Regions from separate parts of the Arthrobacter sp. PvP023 genome, predicted to be linked through region 1. Evidence: riboswitches for the same ligand, from Rfam matches in the RefSeq annotation. Region 1 holds a riboswitch; the other holds the start of a gene.
The links. Region 1 has a riboswitch for glycine ahead of gcvP (aminomethyl-transferring glycine dehydrogenase). Riboswitches for the same ligand answer to the same signal wherever they lie in the genome.

Region 1 (3,405 bases):
CAGGAGGCCGGCAAGGACCAGGGGGTAGGCGTCAACAATCCACAGCAGCTGGACGCCGGTGGGCTCGAGGCTGCCGGCGATGGCGGGCAGCGCGAACGTCAGCGCGGTGTTGTCCACGGCGACCAGAAGTACCGGGAACATCAAAAGCGCCAGGGCCAGCCAGTCGCGCCCCCGCTTCGGAATCGGGGAGCGGCTGCCGACAGCCGCGGGCGCTGCGGAAGTGAGGCGCTGCATGGCCGGCGTCGAAGGTGACTGCGAGTTTCCCATGAATATAACTGTACCGTCTGGACGGTATAGTTAAGAAATGAGCCCGGGCCACCGGGCATGATAGGAACCATGGCCAGAAAACCCGTTGCCCGCGAGGCTGTGCTCGACGCCTTTGAATCCCTGCTGATCGAGGTGGGTGAACGCGCCGCCACACTGGATGCTGTGGCCCGGCGGGCAGGGGTTTCCAAGGGCGGGCTCCTGTATCACTTCCCGAACAAGGAAGCCATGATTTCCGCCCTGCTCGAGCGCATGGACCGGCTCGTTGCGGGGGATTTGGACGCCATGGCCAAAGCTCCGGAGGGGGCCGCGGTCTATTTCATCAGGTCCTCGCTCTGGGCGGACACTCCGCTGGACCGGGTCTTTGTGGCTGCCACCCGGCTCGCCGAAGTCGCGCACCAGGAAACGCTGCATCGTTTCGCGGCCGTCCAGGGGAGCTGGCTGGAACTTCTGGCCGGAGACGTCGGCCCGGCCATGGCCAAGGCCGTGCTGTACATGGGTGACGGCCTCTACTTCAATGCCATGCTGGCCAGCGGACCCGGCGCCGCCCCGTCCGAAATGGGCGGCGACGTCGACAGCCTGCTGGCCGCCGTCGAACGCCTTCGCGGCTGACGGTGCCACGAGGGCGGAGGCCTGCCTTCCGGCACCACCGCGACCCGGGCCGTAACGCGGCGTCGGCCTGGTTGCGGAGTTTGCAGACTGGACCTGCACGTAGGACAATTGACGCTGTGACTGTTGTCACCGCTAACTAAATATGCCTTTGATCTGCGGCGGGAGAGTTCTGCAAGTAGGTACAAGCAGGCGCCGTAGGAGCAAACCCTCCCCAGGAATCTCTCAGGCCCATGTACCGCCGTGGCAAGGCAACTCTGGAAAGCAGCATGCTGTCCGTTTGTGTCCCAACCATGTTGGAGGCAACAAGCCAGGACACGCGATGCTCACCGACGGTGCAAGCGGAGCTGTGCGAGAGCACGGTCCTGCGGAAACTCTCAGGTCCAATACAGAGCGGGGAGGAACCCGGACCACTGCGGCGTACCCTGCGCCGCCATTAGTAATGGAGTTCCTTCGTGACGGTTAGTTCAGCCTCCACCACCTTCGTCGACCGGCATATTGGCGCCCGCCGCCAGGCCGACATCGACACCATGCTCAAGTCCGTCGGCTACGACACCGTGGACTCGCTGGTAGACACCGCGGTCCCCAAGGACATCCGCCAGGAAGTCGCCCTGACGTTGCAGGACGCCCTGAGCGAGGTCGAGGTACTGGCCGAACTGCGCAAGCTGGCTGCCAAGAACAAGACGGCAGTACAGATGATCGGCCAGGGCTACTACGACACGGTGACCCCGGCAGTGATCCGCCGCAACATCCTCGAATCCCCGGCCTGGTACACCGCCTACACCCCCTACCAGCCGGAAATCTCTCAGGGCCGCCTTGAGGCACTCCTGAACTTCCAAACCATGGTCCAGGACCTCGTGGGCCTGCCCATCGCCAACGCCTCCCTGCTGGACGAAGCCACCGCCGTGGCTGAAGCAGTCCTGATGATGCGGCGTGCCAACAAGAACAAGGCCGCCCATGACGGCAAGACGGTCCTGGACGCCGATGTCCTGCCGCAGACCATCGCCATCGTCAAGGGCCGTGCCGAGGCGCTCGGCTTCGAGGTTGAGGTGGCGGACCTCTCCAAGGGGCTTCCCGACGGCGTCATCAACGGCATCGTTCTGCAGCAGCCGGGCGTTTCCGGCCGGGTCTTCGACCACGCCGCCGTAATCGCCGCCGCGAAGGAACGCGGCGCGCTGGTCACCGTGGCGGCCGACCTCCTCTCGCTGACCCTGATTACCCCTCCGGGTGAGCAGGGCGCGGACATCGCCGTCGGCTCCACCCAGCGCCTGGGTGTGCCGCTGTTCTTCGGCGGCCCGCACGCCGCCTACATGGCCGTCCAGAAGGGTCTTGAGCGTTCCATGCCCGGCCGCCTGGTGGGTGTGTCCAAGGACAACGCCGGCACCCCGGCCTACCGCCTTGCCCTGCAGACCCGCGAGCAGCACATCCGCCGCGAAAAGGCCACATCCAACATCTGCACCGCACAGGCACTGCTGGCCATCGTTTCGTCGATGTACGCCGTCTACCACGGCCCTGACGGACTGAAGTCGATCGCCGAGACCGTCCACCAGAACGCGCGCAGCCTGGCGGCGTCCCTGCAGGGCGCAGGCCTCGAGATCCTGCACGGCAGCTTCTTCGACACCATCACCGTCCGCGTGCCGGGCAAGGCCGCCGACATCGTCGCCGCCGCCGAAGCCAGGGGCATCAACCTGCGCGGCATCGACGCCGACACCGTCGGCATCTCCGCTGACGAAACCACGACGCCGGAAACCGTCGCCGCCGTTGCCGCCGTCTTCGGCGCCGAGGTTGCCTCGGACGACGCAGGCTTCGCCCTCGAGGCCGCCGTCGAGCGTTCGTCGGACTACCTGCAGCACCCGGTCTTCAACACACACCGCTCGGAAACCCAGTTGCTGCGCTACATCCGCAAGCTCTCGGACCGCGACCTCGCGCTGGACCGCACCATGATCCCGCTGGGTTCATGCACCATGAAGCTGAACGCCACCGCCGAGATGGAAGCCATCTCCTGGCCGGAGTTTGCCTCCATCCACCCCTTCGCCCCGGACTCCCAGACCGAAGGCTGGCGTGAACTGATCGAGGGCCTGGAAGCGGACCTCGCGGAGATCACCGGCTACGACCAGGTCTCCATCCAGCCGAACGCCGGCTCGCAGGGCGAGCTCGCGGGCCTGCTGGCGATCCGCGGCTACCACCTGTCCCGCGGCGATGACCAGCGCAACGTCTGCCTGATCCCGGCCTCGGCGCACGGCACCAACGCCGCGTCCGCCGTCCTGGCCGGCATGAAGGTGGTCGTCGTGGCCACCGCGGCCGACGGCACCATCGACCACGCCGACTTCCAGGCGAAGATCGAAACCCACAAGGACGTCCTGTCCGCGATCATGATCACCTACCCGTCCACGCACGGTGTGTACGACGCCGACGTCCGCGAAATCTGCGACTCGGTGCACGCGGCCGGCGGGCAGGTCTACGTTGACGGCGCCAACCTGAACGCCCTGGTGGGCCTGGCGCAGCCGGGCAAGTTCGGCGGCGACGTGTCCC
Region 2 (3,405 bases), 3.9 Mb from region 1:
GTCATGGTTCAAGGGTATCCGGCGGCAGGCCCTTCAGGGCACCAGCAGGGCTCTCCTGCAGCTCTGGCGGTACTGTGAACGTGTGTCCGCTGAAGAAGAATTCCCGCAAGTACCCGCGCCCGCTGAACCGGAAGGGCGCGTGCTGCGCTTCGCCTACGTTGCCGGAGTAACGCCGGGGAAATGGATCAGGCGCTGGGAAGAGCGGATGGCGGATGTTCCGTTGCATTCGTTTATGTCCGACGACGGCGCTCAGCTTTCAGTGCTCCGTGACGGTTCCGCCGACCTCAGTTTCGTCCGCCTGCCGGTGGAGCGCGAGGGCCTGAACGTGATTCCCCTGTATGAGGAGCAGCCCGTGGTGGTTGCTCCCAAGGGGCACGAGATTTCGGTCTTCGAAGAGGTGGCGCTGGCGGATCTTTCCGAGGAGACCTTCCTGGATGTGGCTGAGCTCGGCGGCCCGGAAGTCGCTTTGCAGGTGGTTGCCTCCGGTGCCGGGCTCGTGATCCTGCCGATGTCCGTTGCCCGCCACTTCAACGTCAAGGACACGGTGGCGCGGAAGCTTACCGGCGCACCCACCACGCAGATCGCCCTCGCATGGCCCACTGAGGCCACGCGTGACGCGATGGCCGGGGCCGGGGAACCGGCCATGGATGAAGTGATCGAGGAGTTCATCGGGATTGTCCGCGGACGGACCGCCCAGAGCTCCCGCCAGCCGTCGGCGAAGGTGGAGCCGCCCAAGAAGGAACCGAAACCGGACCGGAGGGGAACCGGCGTCAAGAAGCCCAAGGTTGCGCAGCGCTACGCTCCCAATCCGGACAAGGGCCGCGGCAAGGGATCACGCAAGAAGGGCAAGCGCTAAGGCTCAGGCGGTGCAGGCGTCCTTGAGCGCTTTAACGGATTCCGCCGGAACCTGGTCGCCCGACTCGGCGATCTGGCGCAACGGAGTGGTGATCTCGGAGGGTACGCCGGCGGTCTCGGCGCCGGCCACGAGGCCGCCCAGCAGTTCCTTGTCCTTGACGCTGACAAGCCCGTCCTCCACGAGGGCGCACACCTGTCCCTTGACCTGGTCGGCGGCTGCGGTGGCAACCTGCGAGGCGCCGTCGTTCACAGCCTTTTCGGCGGCGTCCTGGACCTGCCCGCAACCGGTCAGTACAACGATGAGGGCGGTAACGGACAGGGCGGCGAGGCTGGATTTCATGCCTCCAGCGTAACAAGCAGGCCCGTGGGGGTGGTGTCAGGAGTTTTTGTCCAGATAATGGCCGCAAAACCGCGAGTTGCGCACATTATCTGGACAAAAACTCCTACCTTCTGTCAGCCGGTGACGTGATGCCGCGGGCCGCCGGCAGTTAGGTTTCCTGCCCGCGGCCATCGTGACTTATGTGAAGTGACCCTGTTGCGGGCCGCCCCGGCAGCGGATAAAGTGTGAGCCGTGTCACCGGCAGGTGACACATGCTTTTGATCTGCGGCGGGAGAGTCCTGCCGGTACGTTCAGCAGGCGCCGTAGGAGCAAATCCTCCCCAGGAATCTCTCAGGCCCACGTACCGCCGCGGCGAGGCAACTCTGGAAAGTAGTCCGGTCCCCGGGCTCACCGACGGTGCAAGCGGCACGCTGTAACAGCAGGGTCCGCGGAAACTCTCAGGTCACATACAGAGCGGGGAGGAACCCGAATCAACGTGGCGCCCTGCGTCACCTGAATTATGGAGTTCCTCTCGTGACGATTCAGCCGTCCTCTGACACCTATACATGCCCCCGCATCTGCCTGCCCTGCCGCCTCCACGGGGGTCCCCAGCCCGCTCCGCAGCGCCTGGGCAGCTAAGGAAACCCCGACCATGGCCGTTGGTGTCTTTGATCTTTTTTCCATCGGGATTGGGCCTTCGAGTTCGCATACGGTGGGTCCGATGCGGGCTGCCGCGGTGTTCGCCGGGGAGCTTCGGGCGTCCGGGGACCTTGAGAAGGTGGCCGGGTTGCGGGTGGATTTGTATGGTTCCCTTGCTGCGACGGGGCATGGTCACGGGACCATGACGGCGATCCTGCTGGGGTTGGAGGGGTACCACCCGGAGAAGATCCTCCCGGCTGAGGTGGAGGAGCGGCTCGCGGCGATCGCGGAGACCGGGACCCTGGAGCTGGCGGGTGCGGTTTCGCTGCCGTACGGGGTGAAGGACATGGTGCTGCGGCCGTTGACGATCCTGCCGCGGCATACGAACGGGATGACGTTCACGGTCACGGATGCTGCCGGGGAGGTCCTGCATGCGGCGACGTTCTTTTCTGTGGGGGGCGGCTTCATTGTCCGTGAGGGCGAGGAGGACGCGGCGCAGCAGGAGCTGGAGGAGTCGAAGAAGGAGCTGCCGCTGCCGTTCCGGACCGCGGCGGAGCTGCTGGGCCGGTGCCAGTCCAAGGGCCTGTCCATCGGGGAGATCATGTTCGTCAACGAACGCGCTTCCCGGTCCGAGGCGGAGATCCGCGAGGGCCTGCTGCACATCTATTCGGTGATGGAGGAGTGCGTCGCGGTGTCCCTGAAGCGGGAGGGGTTGCTGCCGGGCGGGCTGAAGGTCCGCCGTCGGGCGCCGGACTGGCACGAACGCCTGTTGAAGGAGAACCGCGGCCAGGACCCCGCCTACCGCGATCCGAAGTACTGGCAGGAGTGGGTGAACCTGATCGCGCTGGCGGTCAATGAGGAGAACGCTTCCGGTGGCCGGGTGGTTACGGCGCCGACGAACGGGGCTGCCGGGATCATCCCGGCGGTGCTGTATTACGCGTTGCATTTCGCGCCGGGCATGGACCGGGCCAGCCAGGGGGACCGGGACGATGTGGTGGTGAAGTTCCTGCTCGCTGCCGCCGCGGTGGGGGTGCTCTACAAGGAGCAGGCCTCGATCTCGGGGGCGGAAGTGGGTTGCCAGGGCGAGGTGGGCTCGGCGTCGTCGATGGCGGCCGCTGGCCTGGCCGAGGTGATGGGCGGGACGCCGCAGCAGGTGGAAAACGCCGCGGAGATCGCGATGGAGCACAATCTGGGGCTGACGTGTGATCCGATCGGCGGGCTGGTGCAGATCCCTTGTATTGAGAGGAACGCGATCGCGGCGGCGAAGGCCATCAACGCCGCGAAGATGGCGCTCTGGGGCGATGGCACGCACCGGGTGTCCCTGGACGAGGTGATCGTGACCATGCGCGAAACCGGCAAGGACATGTCCTCCAAATACAAGGAAACCGCGATGGGCGGCCTCGCCGTCAACGTCGTCGAATGCTGACCCGAGCACCTGCTCCAGCACCAAAAAATTGGCCGGCCAACCGGCGCCCGCACAACGGAAAGAGAACTATGACACTGGCACCAGAAGGCCGGAAGATGCTGCGTATTGAGCAGCGCAATGCGGCTACTCCGGTGGAGCGTAAGCCGGAGTGGATCAAAGCCAAGGT

Region 2: another riboswitch for glycine. It lies ahead of JOE31_RS01185 (L-serine ammonia-lyase); the one in region 1 lies ahead of gcvP (aminomethyl-transferring glycine dehydrogenase).

What each region holds. Positions count from the first base shown of each region.
Region 1 is NZ_JAFIBI010000001.1:4,185,287-4,188,691, reverse strand. It holds gene JOE31_RS18960 (MFS transporter) at 1-267, opposite strand, end outside; gene JOE31_RS18955 (TetR/AcrR family transcriptional regulator) at 337-876, shown strand; glycine riboswitch at 1,026-1,124, shown strand; gene gcvP (aminomethyl-transferring glycine dehydrogenase) at 1,329-3,405, shown strand, end outside.
Region 2 is NZ_JAFIBI010000001.1:250,152-253,556, reverse strand. It holds gene JOE31_RS01200 (DUF5997 family protein) at 1-5, opposite strand, end outside; gene JOE31_RS01195 (LysR family transcriptional regulator substrate-binding protein) at 83-856, shown strand; gene JOE31_RS01190 (hypothetical protein) at 860-1,195, opposite strand; glycine riboswitch at 1,454-1,551, shown strand; gene JOE31_RS01185 (L-serine ammonia-lyase) at 1,827-3,239, shown strand; gene lipA (lipoyl synthase) at 3,308-3,405, shown strand, end outside.